3 regions of the Winogradskyella sp. HaHa_3_26 genome follow, and region 2 is predicted to be linked to each of the others. Evidence: riboswitches for the same ligand, from Rfam matches in the RefSeq annotation. Region 2 holds a riboswitch; each other region holds the start of a gene.

Region 1 (7,763 bases), 870 kb from region 2:
TATCTAATAATGTTTCATATGCTTTTACAGGTCTAATATTTGCAAATAAACCTAATTCTTTACGCAGTTTAAGCAAGCCTTGCTCTGGGCGAACTTTAGCAGTAGGATCGTTATCATATTTAGGATCACCAATAGCCCCAAACAAAATAGCATCACTATTTTTACATAATTCTAACGTTTCATCTGGCAAAGCATCATTGTACTTATCGATAGCAATAGCACCAACATCTGCCGTTGTAAACTTAAAATTATGATTAAATTCTGAAGCAATTACTTTTAACGCCTTAATAGCCTGATTAGTTACTTCTGGACCAATACCATCCCCTGGTAAAACTGCTATATTTAATTTCATTTGTATGGACTAATATATTTTCTGAGCTTCAAAAGCTTCAATTAATTTTTTATTATTCACAAGGTAATCAATATCATCGTAACCATTGATCATACATGTCTTTTTATAGGCATCTATTTCAAATTTTTCTGATAAATCAGAATCTTTTACAGAAATGGTCTGATTTTCTAAATCAACAAGTAACTCTGTCTCTGAATTAGACGCAATAATCTGAAGTAAGTCACTTAAAAACGCTTTAGAAACCTGAACCGGTAATAATCCATTATTTAAGGCATTCCCTTTAAAAATATCTGCAAAAAAACTAGAGACAACCACTTTAAATCCAAAATCTGTAATTGCCCAAGCCGCATGCTCTCTACTAGATCCGCAGCCAAAATTATCTCCTGCGACTAAAATTTTACCTGAATATTGAGCATCGTTAAGTATAAAATCTATATTAACGGAACCGTCTTTATGATATCTCCAGTCTCTAAATAAATTATCACCAAACCCTTTTCTGTCTGTTGCTTTTAAAAAACGCGCAGGTATAATTTGATCGGTATCGACATTCTCAATATTTAAAGGAATGGCTTTTGATTTTAAGGTTGTAAATTTTTCCATTAATTTAAATGCTTTGTTATATCTATAATTTTTCCTTCTACTGCTGTTGCCGCTGCAACTAATGGACTTGCTAAAATTGTTCTTGAACCTTGTCCTTGCCTACCCTCAAAATTTCTATTTGAAGTAGACACACAATATTCTCCTTGTGGAATTTTATCATCATTCATGGCTAAACATGCCGAACACCCCGGTTGACGCAATTCAAAACCAGCATCATCAAAAATAGTTTTCAAACCTTCTTCAATAATCTGATGTTCTACCTGCTTACTTCCAGGAACCAACCAAGCCGTTACATTATCTGCCTTTTTCTTTCCTTTAATATATTTAGCAGCAACCCTAAAATCTTCAATTCTAGAATTGGTACAACTTCCTATAAAAACAAAATTAATAGGTTTATTTATTAAACTTTCACCAGCTTCAAAATTCATATAAGCTAATGACTTTTTAAACGAAGGATTATCATTTACAGGAATCGTTTCTGAAATCTTAATTCCCATACCTGGATTTGTACCATAAGTAATCATTGGCTCAATATCCTCTGCAGCAAAACTATATTCTTGATCAAAAACAGCATCTTCATCCGTAGGAAGGGTTTTCCAATAGGCTACTTTTTTATCAAAATCTTCACCTTTAGGCGCAAATTCTCTTCCTTTCACATAACTAAAAGTCGTTTCGTCTGGAGCAATCATGCCTCCTCTTGCTCCCATTTCAATACTCATATTACAAACCGTCATACGACCTTCCATACTCATATCTTCAAAAACATTTCCTGCATATTCACAGAAATAACCTGTACCAGAATTGGTTCCTAATTTTGAAATAATATAAAGAATAACATCTTTTGGTAGAACTCCTGCTTTCAATTTTCCATTAACCGACACCCTTAAACTTTTAGGCTTAGTAAGCAACAAACATTGACTCGCAAAAACCTGCGCAACCTGACTTGTTCCTATACCAAAAGCAATAGCTCCGAACGCACCATGTGTTGAGGTATGACTATCACCGCAAACCATCGTTAAGCCTGGTTGAGTCACTCCCAACTCAGGAGCCATTACATGCACAATACCATTGTATTTATGACCTAATTGGTATAATGTGATATTGTTTTTTTTACAATTTTTAGACAACTGCTCTAATTGTTTTCTAGAGAGTTCATCTTTTATTGGTTGATCTTGATTTAATGTTGGCGTATTATGATCTGCCGTAGCCACAATTTGATTGGGCCTATATACAGGAATTCCGCGTTCTTCCAATTCATTGAAAGCCTGCGGACTTGTTACCTCGTGTATTAAATGTTTATCTATATAAAGTATCTGTGGTCCATTATCTATCGCATCTACCACATGCGCGTCCCAAACTTTATCGAATAGTGTTTTCCCCATGTATTTAAGCTGAAATTATTTGTTTATAGACACTACTTGTTTCTATAATTTGATGAATATCATTATCGTTGATTTCTTTTTTACGATCTGCAAAACTTAAAAAATTAGAATATACATCATCTAACTGAAGTTTTGTTAATTCGTAACCTACATTTTTAGCTCTGTATGCCAAAGCTGCTCTTCCACTTCTTGCTGTTAAAACAATTGCAGACTCAGTAACACCAACATCTGCTGGGTTAATAATTTCGTAAGTTTCTCTGTTTTTTATCACACCATCTTGATGAATACCAGAACTGTGAGCAAAAGCATTAGCACCTACAATCGCTTTATTTGGCTGCGTATAAATCCCCATATTATCACTAACAAGTTGACTCATTCCATACAACATTGACGTATTAATATTAGTATCTAAATTAAGATAAGGGTGTTGCTTCAATACCATAACAACTTCCTCCAATGCTGTATTACCAGCACGCTCACCAATACCATTGATAGTACATTCTATCTGTCGTGCTCCATTAATCACACCCTCAATAGAATTTGCTGTAGCTAAACCCAAATCGTTATGACAGTGACAAGACAATATAGCCTTCTCAATACCTTTTACATTTTCTTTAAGGTATTTTATTTTTGCTCCATACTCACTTGGTAAACAATACCCAGTTGTATCTGGAATATTTAACACAGTAGCACCTGCTTTAATTGCAGCTTCACATACTCTTGCTAAATATTCATTATCAGTTCTTCCTGCATCTTCAGCATAAAACTCTACATCTTCAACAAAAGACTTCGCATATTTTACAGCTTGAAAAGCACGCTCAATAATAGCTTCTTTGTTTGATTTAAATTTATGAATAATATGAGAGTCTGACGTACCTATACCTGTATGTATTCTCGGTAATTTAGCATATTTTAAAGACTCAGCAGCAACTTTTATATCATTTTCAACAGCACGTGTTAAACCACAAACTGTTGCATTTTTTACAATTTTTGAAATTGCTTCTACAGACTTAAAGTCTCCTGGACTAGACACTGGAAATCCAGCTTCAATCACATCAACTCCCAAAAGATCTAATTGCTTTGCAATGATTACTTTTTGTTCTGAGTTAAGCTTGCAACCTGGCACTTGTTCTCCATCTCGCAGTGTAGTATCGAATATTTGAATACGGTTATTAGACATTTATCAAAATATATTTTATAGTATTGTCTTACGAATATATATTTTGATTTTGCTTTAAAATACCGATCTTAGTTTAACTTTACGATGCCCAGTCGTTAAAATATATTTCAATTAACTGATTAACAGACAGATAAATCTATTCTCAATTGATAACTAAAGACCAAAAAGATAATTTATTCTCACTAGTTAAGTCTTTAACTAAATCTGAAAAACGTCAGTTTAAACTGTATGTTGGTCGGCTTGGTGTGAATTCTGACTCTAAATTTTTGAATCTTTTTAATTTTTTAGACAAGGCTAAAGCCTATAATGAAACTTCAATTTTAAAAAGTAATATTATTAAAAAACAACAGCTTGCAAATGTAAAATCGCATTTATATAAGCAAATTTTAATCAGCTTAAAACTGAATCCTTCACATCAAAACATAAGATTACAAATTAGAGAACAATTAGATTTTGCTTCAATTTTATACCATAAAGGTTTATATAAACAAAGTTTAAAAATTTTAGATAAAGCTAAAGAGCTAGCCATAGTCAATGAAGAAAAAAACTCGGCTTTCGAGATTGTTGAACTCGAAAAAGTTATTGAATCACAATACATTACACGAAGTATTAGCACACGCGCAGATGAACTAGCTGTGCAAGCTAAAGAATTAAGTACACTTAACGTTATAACCAGTAAGCTCTCCAACCTATCACTTCAACTCTACAGCAATATTCTAAAAACAGGTTATGTAAAAAATGAAGATGAAGCCAAAATGGTCATCAATTATTTCAATAAGCAATTACCCAAAGTTAAAATTGAAGACTTAGGGTTTCGAGAAAAATTATGGCTATATAAAGCTAATTTATGGCAAAGCTTTTTACTTCAAGATTTTTTAAACTGTTTTAAGTATGCTTTAAAATGGGTGGATTTATTTTATCAAAACCCAAGCATGATTAATCTTAATCCGGTATTCTTTTTAAAAGGAAACAACTACCTTTTAGAGGCTTTGGTTTTTATTGGTAACAAAACAAAATTTGTAGAAAAATTTAATGACTTTGAAGCCACAGTTCAAAAATTAAGCTTTCCAAAAGACGAAAATGTTGCTTCTTTAGTCTTCCTTTACACTAACTTTCACAAAATTAATCAACATTTTATTGACGGTAGTTTTGCAGAAGGACTCGATATTATTCCGACAATAGAAAAAGAACTAATCCCTTTTGGTGAAAAGATTGACCCACACCATAAAATGATTTTTTATTACAAGTTTGCTAGCTTACAATTTGGAGCAGGCAACAATAAAGAATGCATAAAATATCTTGATAAAATCATTTCTAACAAGTCGCTTTCCATGCGAGAAGACCTACTCTGTTTTTCCAGAGTTTTAAATCTTGTTGCTCATTACGAAGCAGGCTTAGATTACCACCTAGAAACCCTACTAAGAAGCACTTACAAGTTTTTAATTAAAATGAACGACCTTCATGAGGTACAAAAAGAAATGATAAAATTCATTAGAGGTTTACAAGATATTTACCCTCATGACCTTAAAAATGCATTTAAAGAATTACACAAAACATTAAAAACTTTTGAAGATCATCCCTACGAGCGTCGTGCCTTTTTATATCTTGATATTATTTCATGGCTTGAAAGTAAAATTGAAAACAAACCTGTCTCTGAAATTATTCATATTAAATATTTAGCAAAGAATAACTTAATTTAATATGATTTTCATAAAAAACTCATAAAATCGCCAAATCATTTGGATTTGTGCTTTTTGTATTGCAATATTTGTACTCACAAAGTTCAAACACTTACTGAAATGTTATCAAGAAAGGTGGAGGGAATGACCCTATGAAGCCTTAGCAACCCTTAGATTCACTAAGAAGGTGCTAAATTCTACTTAATAATCCGATTCATTAATCGGAAAATTGGATAGATAACTCAAGACTAATTACCCATCTGTAATTAGCATTTTCTTTATAATATTTTTCTATTAAGTATGCTTCACACTTCGATTTAAAATCGAAAATATATGAAGCTTATTTTGGCTTTTGGTTTAATCTTTTATTAACTCAAAAACTTAGAAAAATGAGTACACAAAAATTCGCAACCAAAGCGTTGCACGCAGGACACGACGTTAGTCAAACATCAGGAACAAGAGCTGTTCCTATTTACCAAACATCATCTTACGTCTTTAAAGATTCAGATGAAGCAGCAGGGAGATTTAATCTTTCGGTTCCTGGCTACATTTACACCCGTTTAAACAACCCAACTAACGACATTTTAGAGCAGCGTTTAGCAGCTTTAGAAGGCGGAATTGGTGCAGTAGCAACAGCTTCTGGAACCTCAGCTATTTCTACAACATTACTAACATTACTAAGAGCTGGTGATCACATCGTAGCATCGAGTAGTTTATATGGAGGAACCTATAATTTATTAAGCGTTACACTACCTAGACATGGTATTACAACTACTTTTGTAGATCCTTCTGACCCTGAAGCATTCAAAAAAGCAACTCAAGAAAACACAAGAGCCTTTTTTGTAGAATCCTTAGGAAACCCAAAATTAGATGTTTTAGATTTAGAAGCTATTTCTAAAGAAGCAAAAGCTTTTAAAGTTCCATTAATCGTAGATAATACTGTAGCAACACCTTACTTACTTAGACCAATTGAGTACGGGGCAGACATTGTTATTCACTCTTTAACAAAATACATCACCGGAAATGGAACTTCATTAGGAGGTATTATAATTGATAGTGGTAATTTTGATTGGACTAATGGAAAATTCCCAGAATTCACAGAACCATCTGCTGGTTACCATGGATTAGTTTATAGCGAAGCTATTGGAGCAGCTGCTTTTATCGCAAAAATTAGAGTTGAAGGCTTACGTGATTACGGTGGTGCTTTAAGTCCATTTAATGCTTTTCAAATCATTCAAGGTTTAGAAACTTTAGAATTACGTATTAAAAAGCATAGTGAAAATGCTTTAGAATTAGCAAAATGGCTACAAGAACAACCCGAAGTCAATTGGGTAAACTACCCTGGTTTAAAAACTAGTAAACACAAAAAATTAGCAGACAAATACTTACCAAAAGGTCAGAGTGGCGTTGTTACTTTTGGCGTTGACGGAGGTTACGAAGCTGCCAAAACAATCTCTGACACTACAAAATTGTTCTCATTATTAGCAAATATTGGAGACACAAAATCTCTTATCATTCATCCTGCAAGCACAACACATCAGCAACTAAGCGATGAAGCGCAATTAACCTCTGGAGTTACCAAAGACTTAATTCGTTTATCTGTAGGAATTGAAAATATAGAAGATTTAAAAAATGATTTAAAAGAAGCTTTTGCTGTTATAAAACAAAAAGCGTTTCAGCATTAATCAAAAAGTCACTATCACATTAAGCACAGTAAAAAACATAGCAAAATTAATTTTTTGCAGCTGTGCTTTATGTGATATTTTGATGACTCTAAAATTTTAAATTAAAATATTTTCAAAATTAAAAAACAAAATGAGCGATATAAAATTTTCTGTAGCAGGAGCTAGTGCTTCACCTACAAAATTTATAGGAAAAACAAGACAATTTACTTTAGTCGTAGACGAACCTTCTGATTTAGGAGGTACAGATACGGATGCAAATCCGGTAGAATATATTTTAGCTGGTTTTGCGGGCTGTGCTAATGTTATTGGGCATATAGTAGCCAAAGAGTTAGGTTTCACTATAAAAAATTTAAAAATAGAAGTCTCTGGCGAATTAAATCCAAATCGGTTTTTAGGTAACTCCAACAAAGAACGTGCTGGATTTAAATCTATAAGTTTAAATCTTATTCCTGAAACGGACGCAAGTATTGAAACCTTATCTAAATGGCTTCAATTAGTTGAAGAACGATGCCCTGTAAAAGACAATCTTCAAAATAAAACACCTTTAAAAATATCCGTAGTAAAAGAATTTGCGGTTTAAAAAAAACTAGCGATGATAAATCTAAAACATATTACAATTGCTAACTATGCAACCGAAAGTGGTAAGACAACTTCACTAAACTTGTCTTACCAAACTTTTGGTAAACCCCTACATACAGCACCTATTATTTTAGTGAATCATGCGCTAACTGGAAACTCTAATGTTATCGGAGAAAATGGTTGGTGGAATGATATTATCGGAGAAAATAAATGTATCGACACTAATGAATACACAATTTTATCTTTTAATATTCTTGGTAATGGCTACGATAATAAAGCTGAAAACATCATAGAAAATTATAAAGA
Region 2 (7,763 bases):
AAAGTCAAACTGCATTAATTACAATTGTGGCAGCGCTTTGTGCTATTATTCTTTTACAAATTCTTAGAATTTCTAAAAAAATAGAAAAATTAGACAAACAACGCTAATGTGTTTTGATACTTTAATTATTGGTGGAGGAGCAGCTGGTTTATCTTGTGCCCTAGTTTTAGGTTCAGCAAAAAATAAACCTTTTGCTCAAGATAAACGTATTGGAATAATCACTCATCAAAAAACATCTCATCTTCAAAACGCTCTGTTTAATAATGTTTTAGGACTACAACCCGGAACTTTAGGTGAAGACATTCTTCAAGATGGCAAAATACAACTAGAGAACCTTTATCCTCATATTGAGCAAATTGAAAACGAAAAAGTAAGTTCTATTGAAAAAAGTGAAGATTACTTTACAATAACCACCAATGCTCATATTTACAAATCTAAAATAGTAGTCATAGCTGTTGGCTACACAAGTTTCATAACCATAAAAGGACTTGAAAACTACATTGAACCACACCCTAGATCAGCGATAGAAAAAGACAGAATCTGGTTAAAAAATACAGATCATCTTGTAGAAAAAAACTTATATGTTGCGGGTTCTTTAGCCGGCTGGAGAAGTCAGTTTGCAATGGCTTGCGGTAGCGGATCTCATGTGGCTACAGATATCTTAACACTTTGGAATGATGGTAAACAAACCAAAATTCATGATAAGGTATAATTATTAATCTTGTTTAATATTTGGATATTCTGAGCTTAAAAGAATCACTTCTTGCACCATAATATCTTCTTTATTTATTACTTCTTCAAACGCATTATCATCAAATAGCTGACTTGCTAAAGTTGCTTTAATAATTCGTTTTATTTCAGGATTGTAAGCAACGAAGCTAATGTTAGTTCGTTCTTTTCTGTTAATATAATCCTGAAAACGAACAGCAATATCATCACTCACTTCAAAATTATTAATAAAATCGTACTTAGAGATATCTTGATATAATGTGCGATCTTTATCTAATTCTTCAAAAACAAAATAACCAAAGTGCCCCCTTCCTCTCAAGTAATTAATTGTTTCATTATCAAACGAACGATCCACGGGTACAAAAACATCTGGAATGATACCACCACCACCGTAAACAACTTTTCCCTTAGGTGTTGTAAACTTTAAAGAATCATCTACAACGATACTTTCTTCGTGTGCCAATTCTCCTGTTCTTAAACGTTTATAATAGTCATTATAATAACTCTCACTATCACCATTGGTATAAGGTTTTTGGATAGAACGTCCCGTTGGTGTAAAATATCTAGAAACGGTTAAACGCACAGCACTACCATCACCTAAGGCCATTTCTCTTTGCACCAATCCTTTTCCGTAAGAACGTCTTCCTACAATAATTCCTTTATCGTTATCTTGAAGCGCTCCTGCAACGACTTCACTTGCCGATGCTGAATTTTCATTAATTAGAATATAAACTTCACCTTCTTCAAAGTCACCATCTCCCGTGGCGTAGATATACTCTTCTTTACCTCTTTTATCTTTTGTAAATAAAATAAGCTTATCGTCCTCTAAAAATTCGTCTACAATTTGCTCTGCAATACCTAAAAAACCACCTGGGTTATCTCTTAAATCTAATGCAAGTTTAGTTGCTCCTTGATCTTTTAATTCATCTAAAGCAAGCATAAATTCTTTATACGTAGATTCTGCAAATCGATTCATTTTTATATAACCTAAATCATCAGTAAGCATATAGGATGCTTCAACACTTTTGATAGGTATATTTTTGCGTTTTACATTAAACTCTAGTAAACCATCCTCACCTTTTCTGTAAACAACAAGTTTAACATTAGTGTTTTTATCTCCCTTTAATTTTAGACCTATATCATCACTAGATTTGTTAGACCCATAAAGTGTGTCTCCGTCTGCAAAAAGAATACGATCTCCACTTATAATCCCAGCATTTTCACTAGGACCATTTTCCGTGGGTTTTACAACAGCGACAGTATCATTATAGGCATAAAAATTAATACCAATACCTACAAAATCACCTTTCATATTTTCGGTAATCTGTTCTAAATCTTCTTTAGGAATATATGTAGAATGTGGATCTAAATTATGTAAAATACCATTAACCGTAACATCTACAATACTATCGGTATTTACCTCTTCTACATATTCGTAATCTATATAATCGATTAATCTGTTAAGCTTATTTTTCTTGCTATTTGTAGTGAAGAGATTATCTGAAGTATCTGAAAAATTTAATTTTCCACCTATAATCACACCGGCCGCGACTGCAACACCGATTAAAAGTGGAATGTATTTATTTTTTGTTGCCATTAGGCATTTAAATCTTCTATAAGTTCTAATTCAATTCCTGCCTTTTCAAGAAATTTAATTCCCGAATCATCTTTGTAACCCTGATGATAAACAACCCTAACAATACCTGCTTGATGTATTAATTTACTACACTCCTTACAAGGTGAAAGTGTAATATACAGCGTAGCGCCTTGGCAAGATTGTGTAGATGAAGCTACTTTTAAAATGGCATTGGCTTCCGCATGCAATACGTACCATTTGGTATAACCTTCATCATCTTCACAGTAGTTTTCAAAACCAGTTGGTGTTCCGTTATAACCATCAGAAATGATCATTCGATCTTTTACTATTACAGCACCTACTTGCTTACGTTCGCAATGAGATAGTTTACCCCATTCTTTAGCAATTCGCAAATAAGCCTTATCGTAACGTAGCTGTTTTATTTTTGACATGAATAAATTTTGTTATTCTAATGTATGTTGTTAATAACGAAGATAAACGGATAGTATTTTATTCGTCTTTTTCTTGGCGTTAAAATTTTACCAAACTTTTTATGACCTCATCAAATCGCTTCCTAAAATCATCGGAATTACTAATCCTATGACTATAGATGAAAGTACCATTATCCAATCGCGACGCGAAAATCTAAATACAGTCTGACATATAAATCCAATAAACAACACGATAAAAACAATGATAACTTGAGCAAGTTCAATACCTAAAGCAAACTCAACAAGTAATTCTAATTTATTTTCAGATTGCCCTGAGAACATTTTAAACTCTCTTGCAAAGCCTAATCCATGTACAATTCCAAAAAATAAGGTGGTAAAAAACAACAATCCAATTTTATTATTTTTTGATTTCTTACCTGCTGTAAACACATTATAAAGTGCCATTATTAAAATAGTTACGGGTATTAAAAATTCTACAAGTTCTCCGTTAATGCTTACAATTCCATAAGCCGCTAAGACCAATGATAGCGTATGCCCCAAAGTAAAGGTTGTTACTAAAAGCAAGACACGTTTCCAATCATTAAAAAGATACGGCACAGCCAATACCATTAAAAAAAGAATATGGTCGTAACCATTAATATCTAATACGTGATTCATTCCGTATTGCACATTAAACCAAAAATTTTCTAACATATATAATATTTTAGGGAAATTCAAAGTTACAATTAAAATGCAATATGCTGAATTAAAAAATTATGAATAAAAACTTGTTTAATTCCAATTTCTTTCTGAATATTGTAGTTCACAAAGTTCAAATAACTTATTGAAATGTTATCAAGAAAGGTGGAGGGATAGACCCTATGAAACCTTAGCAACCCTTAAACTTATTAAGAAGGTGCTAAATTCTACTTCATTTTCGATTCATTTATCGAATAATTTAGATAGATAACCCAACATAATTACCTCATTACGGTAATTTATACTCTTGTCGCATTTTTCTATTTACACGTCATTTTTTTGACGCATTTGATTTTTGGTTTATCATAAAACTAAGAAAAATGAGTTCAAAACACATTGAAACAGAAGCTATAAGAACACAAATTGAGCGTTCTCAATATCTAGAACATTCTAGCCCTTTGTATTTAACATCTAGCTACGTATTTGAAGATGCCGAAGACATGCGTGCTTCTTTTGCAGATGAAAAAGAACGTAATATTTACAGTCGTTACTCTAACCCAAACACATCAGAATTTGTAGAAAAAGTTTGCAAAATGGAAGGAGCAGAACGCGGTTACGCCTTTGCTTCTGGGATGTCTGCCGTGTTTTCAACTTTTGCAGCATTACTCGATGCTGGCGATCATATCGTTTCTTGTCGTAGTATTTTTGGTTCCACTCAAACGCTATTTAATAACATATTACCAAAGTGGAATATCTCAACAAGTTATTTTAAAATTGATGAATTAGATAAAATTGAAAGCCTAATTCAACCCAATACAAAAGTAATTTATGCCGAAAGCCCAACAAATCCGGCTGTAGATATTTTAGACTTGCAACGCTTAGGAGATATTGCAAAAAAGCACAACCTTATATTCATCATAGACAATTGTTTTGCCACTCCTTATTTACAACAACCTATAAAATTTGGCGCCAATTTAGTCATCCATTCGGCTACAAAATTAATGGATGGACAAGGTCGTGTTTTAGGAGGTGTTACTGTTGGTAGTGCTGATTTGATTCAGAAAATCTATTTATTTTCTAGAAATACAGGTCCTGCCCTATCTCCTTTTAATGCTTGGGTTTTATCTAAAAGTTTAGAAACCTTACCTGTTAGAGTTGATAGACATTGCGATAACGCATTAAAAGTTGCGACTTTTTTAGAGTCTAACGCTAATGTAAATTTTGTAAAATATCCATTTTTAAAATCGCATCCACAATACGAATTAGCAAAAAAACAAATGAAACTAGGAGGCAATGTTGTTGCTTTTGAAATCAAAGGAGGTATCGAAGCAGGCAGAAAGTTCCTTAACTCCATTAAGTTATTATCACTTTCTGCGAATTTAGGAGACACCAGAACTATTGTAACACACCCGGCATCTACAACCCATGCTAAAATACCAGATGATGTCCGTTTAGAAACAGGAATCACTTCAGGGTTAATAAGAGTTTCAGTAGGTTTAGAACACCCCGAAGACATCATTAACGATTTAAAACAAGCTTTACAAAACTAAGGTCAGCTCGAGTAATTTTATAATATCAAAATAAAATTATATCGAGAACAAACACATATTATGAGCAATATAAAAGACGAATTACAAAAACGAATTTTGGTTTTAGACGGAGCCATGGGAACTATGCTTCAGCAATACAGTTTTAAAGAAGAAGATTTTAGAGGCGAACGTTTTAAAGATTACCCGTCTCCTTTACAAGGTAACAACGATTTATTATCATTAACACAACCAGAAGCGATTGCAGAAATTCATGCAAAATATTTTGAGGCTGGTGCAGATATTGTAGAAACCAACACCTTTTCTGGGACTACAATTGCCATGGCAGATTACGATATGGAGAATTTGGTGTACGAACTGAATTTTGAATCTGCTAAAATCGCGAAACAAGTTGCAGACAAGTTCACTAAAGAAAACCCTGATCAACCGCGTTTTGTTGCAGGAAGTATTGGCCCAACAAACAAAACCGCAAGTTTATCACCAGATGTTAACCGACCAGAATACAGAGCGATAACTTTTAATGAATTGCGAATCGCCTATAAACAACAAGTAGAAGCCTTAATTGATGGTGGTGTTGATATCCTTTTAGTCGAAACTATTTTTGATACGCTGAACGCAAAAGCAGCATTATTTGCTATTGAAGAAGTAAAAGAAGAACGCCATATTGATATTCCAATAATGGTATCTGGCACTATAACTGATGCTTCTGGCAGAACATTATCTGGCCAAACCGTTGAAGCATTTTTAACCTCAATATCTCATATTCCGCTATTAAGTGTGGGCTTTAATTGTGCGCTTGGAGCCCAACAATTAAAACCTTATTTGCAACGCTTATCTAACGAAACGGAATTTTTCACCTCAGCACATCCAAACGCAGGTTTACCAAATGCCTTTGGAGAATATGAAGAAACACCGAAGCAAATGCAACAATATATAGAAGACTATCTAAAAGATAACCTCATCAATATTATTGGAGGCTGTTGTGGCACAAGTCCTGCGCATATTAAAGCCATTGCAGAAGTAGCTAAAAATTACGAACCAAGAAAAATTGTCATTCCTGCGTAGGCAGGAATCCACTTTGAAAAGACTAACATGACTCAAAATAAAAAATATCTTACGCTCTCTGGTTTAGAGCCCTTAATAATAACACCAGAAAGTAACTTCATTAACGTTGGTGAACGTACCAATGTTACAGGCTCTCGTAAATTTCTTCGTCTTATAAAAGAAGAAAAATACGATGAAGCATTAGAAGTTGCCAGAGATCAAGTAGATGGAGGTGCACAAATTTTAGATGTTAACATGGATGAAGGGATGTTAGATGGAGTTTATGCCATGACAACCTTCTTAAATCTGATTGCTTCAGAACCAGATATTTCTAGAATCCCCTTGATGATTGACAGTTCTAAATGGGAAATTATAGAAGCTGGTTTGCAAGTTGCACAAGGAAAATGTGTTGTTAATTCTATCAGTTTAAAGGAAGGCGAAGCGCAATTTAAACACCATGCAAAACTAATAAAACGTTATGGAGCAGCAGTTGTTGTTATGGCTTTTGATGAAGATGGTCAAGCCGATAATTACAATAGACGTATTGAAATTTGTAAACGCTCGTATCACATTTTAGTTAACGAACTTAAATTTCCTGCTCAAGATATCATTTTTGACCCAAATATTTTTCCTGTTGCAACAGGTATGGATGAGCACCGCAGAAATGCATTAGATTTCTTTGAAGCCACTAAATGGATTCGTGAAAACTTACCACATGCTAATGTTTCTGGAGGTGTAAGTAATGTGTCTTTTTCATTTAGAGGAAATAATATTGTACGTGAAGCGATGCATTCTGCCTTTTTATATCATGCGATTAAAAACGGTATGAATATGGGAATCGTTAATCCAACCATGCTCGAAATTTATGACGAAATAGACAAAGACTTACTAGAACGTGTAGAAGATGTTTTGTTTGATAAACGTGATGATGCAACCGAACGACTTTTAGATTTTGCTGAATCTTTAAAAGGACAGAAAAAAGAACATGAAGAAAAGGTTTTAGAATGGAGAAGTGATGCTTTACAAGAACGAATTACGCATGCTTTAGTTAAAGGTATTGATGCCTTTATTATTGAAGATGTGGAAGAAGCACGTTTGGCTTCAGACAAACCAATTCACGTTATTGAAGGTCATTTAATGATTGGTATGAATGTGGTTGGTGATTTATTTGGAAGCGGTAAAATGTTCTTACCTCAAGTGGTGAAATCAGCACGAGTAATGAAAAAAGCAGTGGCTTATCTTCAACCCTTTATTGAAGCCGAAAAAGATGGAAAACAAGAATTTGCAGGTCGTATTTTAATGGCCACCGTAAAAGGCGATGTGCATGATATTGGAAAGAATATTGTAAGTGTTGTTTTAGGTTGTAATAACTATGAAATCATTGATCTTGGTGTTATGGTTCCACCAGAAAAAATTATAGAAACCGCCATAAGGGAAAAGGTCGATATTATTGGTTTGAGCGGATTAATTACACCATCCCTTGATGAAATGGTTTACGTTTCTAAAGAGCTAGAAAAACAAAATGTAAAAATTCCGTTAATCATTGGTGGAGCAACAACCTCTAGAGCACATTCTGCTGTAAAAATCGCTCCACATTATGCAAATACTGTTGTGCACATCAATGATGCCTCTAGAGCAGTAACCGTTGTTGGTGATTTACTTAAAAAAGATAGCAAAATTTATAAAAATCAGATTCGTGAGGAATATGATTTTTTTAGAGAGCAATTCTTAAAACGA
Region 3 (7,763 bases), 830 kb from region 2:
TCTATAAATAAGATACTTTCACCTGTACTTTTCATTTCAGGTCCTAATTGTTTATTTACATTAGGGAACTTATTAAATGAAAATACCGGTTGCTTAATTGCATATCCTTCTAATTGAGGATTGAAATCAAAATCAGTTACTTTTTTCTCACCTAACATCACTTTTGTAGCATAATTTACATAAGGTTCTTTATACGCTTTTGCAATAAAAGGAACCGTACGAGATGCTCTTGGGTTAGCTTCAATAATATATACAATATCATCTTTTACCGCAAATTGTACGTTAATTAAACCAACAGTATTTAAAGCTAAAGCAATTGTTTTAGTATGATCTTTAATTTGTTGTAATACAAATTCACCTAAGTTAAACGGAGGTAACGTTGCGTTACTATCACCAGAGTGTACTCCACATGGCTCAATATGCTCCATAATACCAATGATGTAAACATTTTCGCCATCACAGATTGCATCTGCTTCAGCTTCAATAGCACCATCTAAATAATGATCTAATAATAATTTATTTCCTGGTATAGATTTTAATAATCCAACTACGTGCTCTTCAAGATCCTTTTTATTAATAACAATCTTCATTCCTTGTCCACCAAGAACATAAGAAGGTCTTACTAAAATTGGAAAATCTAAAACATCAGCGATTGCTAGAGCTTCATCTGCTGTCTCAGCAACTGCAAACTCAGGATAAGGAATATTGTGTTCTTTTAAAATGTTAGAAAAACTACCTCTATCTTCAGCTAAATCTAAAGCTTTGAAGCTAGTTCCCATAATCTTAACGCCCCATTTCTCTAATTTCTCTGCCAGTTTCAATGCGGTTTGTCCACCTAATTGTACAATGACACCTTCTGGTTTTTCATGTTGAATAATATCGTAGATATGCTCCCAGAATACTGGTTCAAAATATAGTTTATCAGCAATATCAAAATCTGTAGAAACCGTTTCAGGGTTACAGTTAATCATGATGGTTTCATAACCACATTCAGCAGCAGCTAAAACACCATGAACACAACAGTAATCAAACTCAATACCTTGACCAATTCTGTTTGGACCAGATCCTAAAACTATAATTTTCTTTTTATCAGTAACAACACTTTCGTTTTGAACGTAAACTTCGCCATCAGCTGTTTCTACTTCACTTTCGAATGTTGAATAATAGTATGGTGTCTGTGCTTTAAATTCTGCAGCACAAGTATCTACCAATTTAAATACACGATTTATCTTTAACTCGCTACGTTTGTTATAAACGGCACTTTCTAAACAGCCTAACATGTGTGCTATTTGTCTGTCACCATAACCTTTTTGTTTCGCTTCTAATAATAATTCGCGATCTAAAGTATCAATTGTATAGGTAGAAATTTCTTTCTGAAGTTCAAATAATTCTTCATACTGACGTAAATACCACATGTCAATTTTAGTAATAGCATGAATACGACTTAAAGGAATTCCCATAGCGATGGCATCGTAAATTACAAAAACACGATCCCAACTTGCAAAAGTCAATTTCTCTATTACTGTATCGTAATCTGTGTAACCTTTACCATCTGCACCTAAACCATTTCTCTTAATCTCTAAAGATTGAGTTGCTTTATGTAGCGCTTCTTGGAAAGAACGACCAATAGCCATCACCTCTCCTACAGCTTTCATTTGTAAACCTAAAGTTCTGTCTGATCCTTCAAATTTATCGAAATTCCAACGTGGAATCTTAACAACAACGTAATCTAACGTTGGTTCAAATAAGGCAGAAGTAGATTTTGTAATTTGGTTATGTAATTCATCTAAATTATAACCAATGGCTAATTTTGCTGCAATTTTTGCAATAGGATAACCTGTTGCTTTACTTGCTAATGCTGATGAACGAGATACACGAGGATTAATTTCAATTGCAATTATATTCTCTTCATCATCAGGACTTACTGCAAACTGAACGTTACATCCACCTGCAAAATCACCAATACTACGCATCATATGGATTGCCATATCACGCATTTTTTGGTATGTTTTATCAGATAAAGTCATTGCTGGTGCTACCGTAATAGAATCACCTGTATGGATTCCCATAGGGTCCATATTCTCGATAGTACAGATAATTACAACATTATCATTTTTATCTCTAAGTAGCTCTAATTCGTATTCTTTCCAGCCAATTAAAGCTTTATCAATCATAACTTCATGAATTGGAGATACTTCTAATCCACGCGTTAATAATTTATCAAAATCTTCTTCTTTATGTACAAAAGAAGCACCTTCACCTCCTAATGTATAAGACGCTCTAATAACTAAAGGAAAACCAAACTCTTGTGCAATTTCTTTCCCCTTAAGGTAAGATGTTGCCGTAGCTTGAGGCGCCATACCGACACCAATTTTCAGCATTAATTCTCTAAATTGTTCTCTATCCTCAGTAATATTTATAGCATCGATATCTACACCTATAATATCTACATCAAAATCTTCCCAAATCCCTTTTTCATCAGCTTCAATACAAAGATTAAGAGCCGTTTGTCCTCCCATTGTAGGTAAAACAGCATCTATATACGGATGTTCTTTTAATATCTGAATTAACGATTTTGTTGTTAATGGCAACAGATAAACATGATCCGCCATCGTTGGATCTGTCATTATTGTTGCAGGATTAGAATTGATAAGAATTGTTTCAATTCCATCTTCTCTTAGCGATCTAAGTGCTTGAGATCCTGAATAATCAAATTCACAAGCTTGTCCTATAACGATTGGACCAGATCCTATAAGTAATATCGATTTAATGTTTTTGTTCTTCGGCATGTGTAATAATTGTTATGGTGTGCAAAAATAAGTATCTCTAGGGTATAAAAAAAGGCGTTACACCTAAGTAACGCCCTAATATATTAACAATTGTTAATCATTATTTTTTATGTCTTGTTTCTGAAGATACAGAGATCCTCTTTCTGCCTTTAGCTCTTCTACGTGCTAAAACTTTTCTTCCGTTAACAGAAGCCATTCTCTCTCTGAAACCATGTTTGTTTCTTCTTTTTCTTTTTGACGGTTGAAACGTTCTTTTTGGCATTTTCTTATATTTTAAATCTTATAATCATTTTATCTTTTGAGAGCTATCCCAAAACTGCGTGCAAATATACAACAACTTTTTACATTAGCAAATACCAAAAGAAAAATTTTGAATAGAATTTTAACTCTTAGATTTTATTATCTTTGCGCACTGTAAAAATACACAGAAATATGTTTAATAAAAATATAAAATTAGTCATAGCTGCATTAATCATTGGTTATGGAATATATCAATTTACTGAAGGTTATATAGGTAACGGTATTATGTACCTATTACTGTCTACAATATTTATTTTCCTTTACTTTAAAAATGAAATGATTTTATTAGCTTTCTTAAAGCTTAGAAAACAAGATTTTGAAGGTTCTAAAAAATGGTTAGACAAAATAAAGAACCCTGAAGGTGCCTTAGTTAAAAAGCAACAAGGTTATTTAAACTATTTAAATGGTATTATGGTTTCTCAGACTAATATGAATGAAGCCGAAGGTTATTTTAAAAAAGCTATTGATTTAGGTTTATCTATGGATCATGATTTAGCGATGGCAAAATTAAACTTAGCCGGAATTGCTTTTTCTAAACGTAAAAAACCAGAAGCTCAAAAATTATTAGCTGAAGCAGAAAAATTAGATAAACGTGATATGTTAGCTGATCAAATTAAAATGATGAAGCAACAAATGAAAAAAGCTTCTGCTATACCTAAACATCAGTACGGACAACCCACATCATCTAGACAAAACAGAAGAAGTAAAAGATAATTCTTTTACTTCTTTACTTTCTTAACAAACAAAGGTTCAAAGCTTATTAATAAAATTGTTGTCACAAACAATATAAGCAAATACCACGTGTTTTGTATTAAATCTATATAATCTATTTGACCTTCAGAAAAGCTCAGAATCATTAAAACCTGAGCTCCATAAGGTAATATTCCCTGAATAACACAAGCAAAAATATCTAAGATTGAAGCTGTTTTTCTATTCGTTAAACCATATTCATCATTTATTGTTTTTGCAATAGAACCCGATATAATTATAGATACAGTATTATTTGCAATCGCCATATTTATAGTACTCACCAAAGCGGCAATACCAAATTGAGCAGACCTTTTACTTTTAATAAGAATTTTTATTTTATTTAAAATATAGTCTATACCTCCATTTCTTTCTACCAGAGCTGCTAAACCACCTGTTAATAGTGATAGTAAGAAAATCTCTGTCATATTTGTAAAACCTGTATATGCAATTCTTGTAGATTCCATTACTGTAAAATCGCCATCAAAAACACCTAATACAATAGCTGAAATAATTCCAAAAAATAGCGTTACAAATACATTTACACCTATTACAGATAGTATAATGACTAATATATAAGGAACAATTTTTATGACTGAATAATCATAATGAACATCATTTAAAACATTAGAACTTAAATCTAAACCTTGTACCGTTAAAATAACCAAGGTTATTAATGCTGCCGGAAGTGCAATTTTAATATTTTCTTTAAACTTATCACTCATTTTACAATCTAAAGACTGTGTTGCAGCGATAGTTGTATCTGATATTACGGATAAATTATCTCCAAACATAGATCCACCTAGTAAAGCACCACAAAGTACAGCTAAAGAAATATCTCCATGTCCTGAAAAGCCAACTACTATTGGAGCTAGTGTTACAATAGCTCCTACTGATGTTCCTGTTGAAATGGATAAAAAAGCTGCTATTAAAAAAATGCCTAAATAAATATACTGAATAGCAATATAATCCATCCCCAGATTAACAATAGCATCGACACTTCCTGTAGATTTAGTAATTGCAGCAAAAGCACCTGCTAACAAATAGATTAAACACATGGTTAGTATTTTATTATCTCCACAACCTTTTAAAAGTATCGCTATCTTATCATTAACAGATTGTTTAAAGATCAAGAAGGCAACGACAATACCAACAATAACTGCTATTGGCGCAGGTAATAGATAAAAATCATCTTTATAAATACCTATTCCTAAAAAGGTAATTACAAAAACTAATAATGGAATTAATGCTGTAAAGTTTGGTGCTGATTCTTTTAATTTCTTCATTCTTTTATTTCTTAAAAAGAAGACAGAATGCAAATAAGAAAGAAAAATTAGATTAACATTTTTTCCAAAGTATTGGCTTATCCTTTTAGCACCTTGCTTGTTAATGCAGGTTGCTATCTCCTTTTGAGATTCTTGATAATTTATTTTAAGTCGGCAAATATATTATATATAATTAAATTTGCTTTCAATTTTAACTCATTATTATAAAATTGAAGAAATTATTATAATAACGGAGCCATTAAACGCGCTATCGCTTCAATAATTTTTGTGCGTTTAGAACGTTTTTTCCAAGATTGTAATTCTAGTTTTTCACAATCTTTTAAATCTTCATTAAAAAACGCTGTTAATTCACTACTAATTTTTTTACTATAAATTAAAGCATTGACTTCAAAATTAATATTGAAACTTCTATAATCCATATTAGTAGTACCAACCGTACTAAAAACACCATCTACAACCATTGTTTTTGCATGCACAAATCCTTTTGTGTAATGATAAACTTCTACTCCTGCCTCTAAAAGCATTTCTAAATAAGAATTAGTAGCATATTCTGCTATCCAGGAATCCGAAGTTTTAGGAACTATAATTTTCACTTCAATATTACTTCTCGCAATAACTTGTAGTGCCGTAAGAATCTCGCTATTAGGAATAAAATACGGTGTAGTAATATACACATGATCTTCTGCATTTGTAATGGCAACGAAAATAGCTTCCATTATATTAGACCAATCCGTATCTGGACCGCTTGCTGCAATTTGAAGTGGTACGTTTTCTTTACAATCGTGATCAGGGAAATAAGATTTAGATATTTCTAATCCATCATCTGACACAAAATCCCAAGTTGTAAAAAATAAAATCTGCAAAGGTTTAACAGCCTCGCCTACTAAACGAATATGTGTGTCACGCCAATACCTATCGTTATTTGCATTTACATAGTGATCCGATACATTTATTCCGCCAACATATCCTATTTTACCATCAATAACGGTAATCTTTCGATGATCACGATAGTTCATCTGACCTGTGAATTTTGAAAATAAGACAGGCATAAAAGAATGCATTTGAATACCACAATCTTTTATTTTTCGCTTCATTTTAGAAGAAATAGAACTCCCTACATCATCAATAACAATTCTAATCTCTAAGCCTTCTCGTGATTTTTCACATAATAGATTTAATAACTCCGTACCTATTTGGTCATCTTGTATTACAAAATACTCTAAATGAATATGATCTTTTGCTTCTTTTATATCTTTAAAAAGCAATTTAAACTTATCGTCACCATTTTTTATAAGCTTTACTTCATTATTAATAGTGAGTTTTGATTTTTCACTATTATATAGTAAAGGGATTAATTTTGATTTTTGATCAAGTAAATCATCAACCTCATTAATCTCTTTGGTATCTAATTCTAATTGATCTTGAATCTTTTTTATAATCGTTTGATTTAAAACATTCTTTCTACTGAATATTTTAGTCTTTCGGTATTCTTGCCCAAAAAGATAGTATACAATTAAACCCAAAAAAGGTAGAGCTAACAATCCTATGATGTAGCTTAAAGCCTTTGTTGGGTTTAATTTTTTAAGCAAAATTGTTGCCACTGCAGATAATGCAAGTGCATAATTGAATACAATTAAAATTTGCCAAATATGATTTTTTATAAATTCCAAAATTTAAGGAAGTGTATTATAATATCCTTCTTTAGGAATTTCTATTTCATAAAGTTTTCTCGATTTATTATTTAAAAACGGTTCTCTTAACCAAGGGTTATGAAGTTTTAGAATTTTATAGTTGATTCCGAATTGTTTAGCAAACTGTGCAAAATCAGTTACTGCCGTATCTACTTTTACCTTATAAGTTGGTACTTCTTTGTATAAATGTGATTTATTAAAGTTGAATCCATACTTATCAGGGTTTGAAAGAATTTCTTTTAAAGCTACAATTCTAAACACATAACGTCCTGTTTCTTCTCCTAATAATAAATCGTAATAACCAGTAACATCTTGTTCTTTTAATCGTCTAGAAACACCAGCATTACCTGCATTATATGCTGCTGCAGCTTTTGTCCAAGATCCTAAATTAGCTTTAGCTTTCTTTAAATAATCACAAGCTACTTCTGTTGCCTTTTCAATGTTATAACGTTCATCTACATTAGAATTAACCTCTAAGCCGTTCTCTTTACCTGTAGCTGCCATAATTTGCCACATACCACTAGCACCTGCAGGTGATTTTGCAGTTTTAATTAATCCACTTTCAATTACAGCTAAGTATTTAAAATCATCTGGAATTCCATTTTTCTTCAAAATAGGTTCTATAATTGGAAAATATTTTTTAGCACGCTTAAACATTAATAAGCCATTAGATTGCCAATAGGTATTAACCAATAATTCTCTATCCATACGCTCATAAATATCCGGATCATTAATTGGTACAGCTTCACCTGCAAAGTTTAAATCTTCAGGCATTTCTAAGGCATATACATTATAATTATTGACAATAGGATCATCTTTACCCAACATATAATCAGATAATGCATTATCTGGTTCTGGGGATTTTTGCATTGCAAAAATAAATAAGCCAGATACACAAACGATACCGACTAATGCTAAACTATTTTTTATGATTTTCATGTGATTCATTT

What was found. Region 2 has a riboswitch for S-adenosylmethionine ahead of H0I32_RS06510 (trans-sulfuration enzyme family protein). Riboswitches for the same ligand answer to the same signal wherever they lie in the genome.
Region 1: another riboswitch for S-adenosylmethionine. It lies ahead of H0I32_RS10220 (O-acetylhomoserine aminocarboxypropyltransferase/cysteine synthase family protein); the one in region 2 lies ahead of H0I32_RS06510 (trans-sulfuration enzyme family protein).
Region 3: another riboswitch for S-adenosylmethionine. It lies ahead of H0I32_RS02950 (Na+/H+ antiporter NhaC family protein); the one in region 2 lies ahead of H0I32_RS06510 (trans-sulfuration enzyme family protein).

The regions. Positions count from the first base shown of each region.
Region 1 is NZ_CP058981.1:2,375,269-2,383,031, reverse strand. It holds gene leuB (3-isopropylmalate dehydrogenase) at 1-352, opposite strand, end outside; gene leuD (3-isopropylmalate dehydratase small subunit) at 362-952, opposite strand; gene leuC (3-isopropylmalate dehydratase large subunit) at 952-2,334, opposite strand; gene H0I32_RS10230 (2-isopropylmalate synthase) at 2,339-3,514, opposite strand; gene H0I32_RS10225 (hypothetical protein) at 3,664-5,214, shown strand; SAM riboswitch class I at 5,314-5,437, shown strand; gene H0I32_RS10220 (O-acetylhomoserine aminocarboxypropyltransferase/cysteine synthase family protein) at 5,583-6,878, shown strand; gene H0I32_RS10215 (OsmC family protein) at 7,009-7,458, shown strand; gene H0I32_RS10210 (alpha/beta fold hydrolase) at 7,471-7,763, shown strand, end outside.
Region 2 is NZ_CP058981.1:1,503,249-1,511,011, forward strand. It holds gene H0I32_RS06485 (hypothetical protein) at 1-107, shown strand, start outside; gene H0I32_RS06490 (NAD(P)/FAD-dependent oxidoreductase) at 107-712, shown strand; gene H0I32_RS06495 (S41 family peptidase) at 716-2,326, opposite strand; gene H0I32_RS06500 (deoxycytidylate deaminase) at 2,326-2,757, opposite strand; gene H0I32_RS06505 (HupE/UreJ family protein) at 2,857-3,450, opposite strand; SAM riboswitch class I at 3,586-3,709, shown strand; gene H0I32_RS06510 (trans-sulfuration enzyme family protein) at 3,816-4,985, shown strand; gene H0I32_RS06515 (homocysteine S-methyltransferase family protein) at 5,046-6,047, shown strand; gene metH (methionine synthase) at 6,075-7,763, shown strand, end outside.
Region 3 is NZ_CP058981.1:673,173-680,935, forward strand. It holds gene carB (carbamoyl-phosphate synthase large subunit) at 1-2,789, opposite strand, end outside; gene rpmH (50S ribosomal protein L34) at 2,890-3,051, opposite strand; gene H0I32_RS02945 (DUF2892 domain-containing protein) at 3,222-3,803, shown strand; gene H0I32_RS02950 (Na+/H+ antiporter NhaC family protein) at 3,809-5,122, opposite strand; SAM-I-IV-variant riboswitch at 5,171-5,266, opposite strand; gene cls (cardiolipin synthase) at 5,344-6,792, opposite strand; gene H0I32_RS02960 (lytic transglycosylase domain-containing protein) at 6,796-7,752, opposite strand.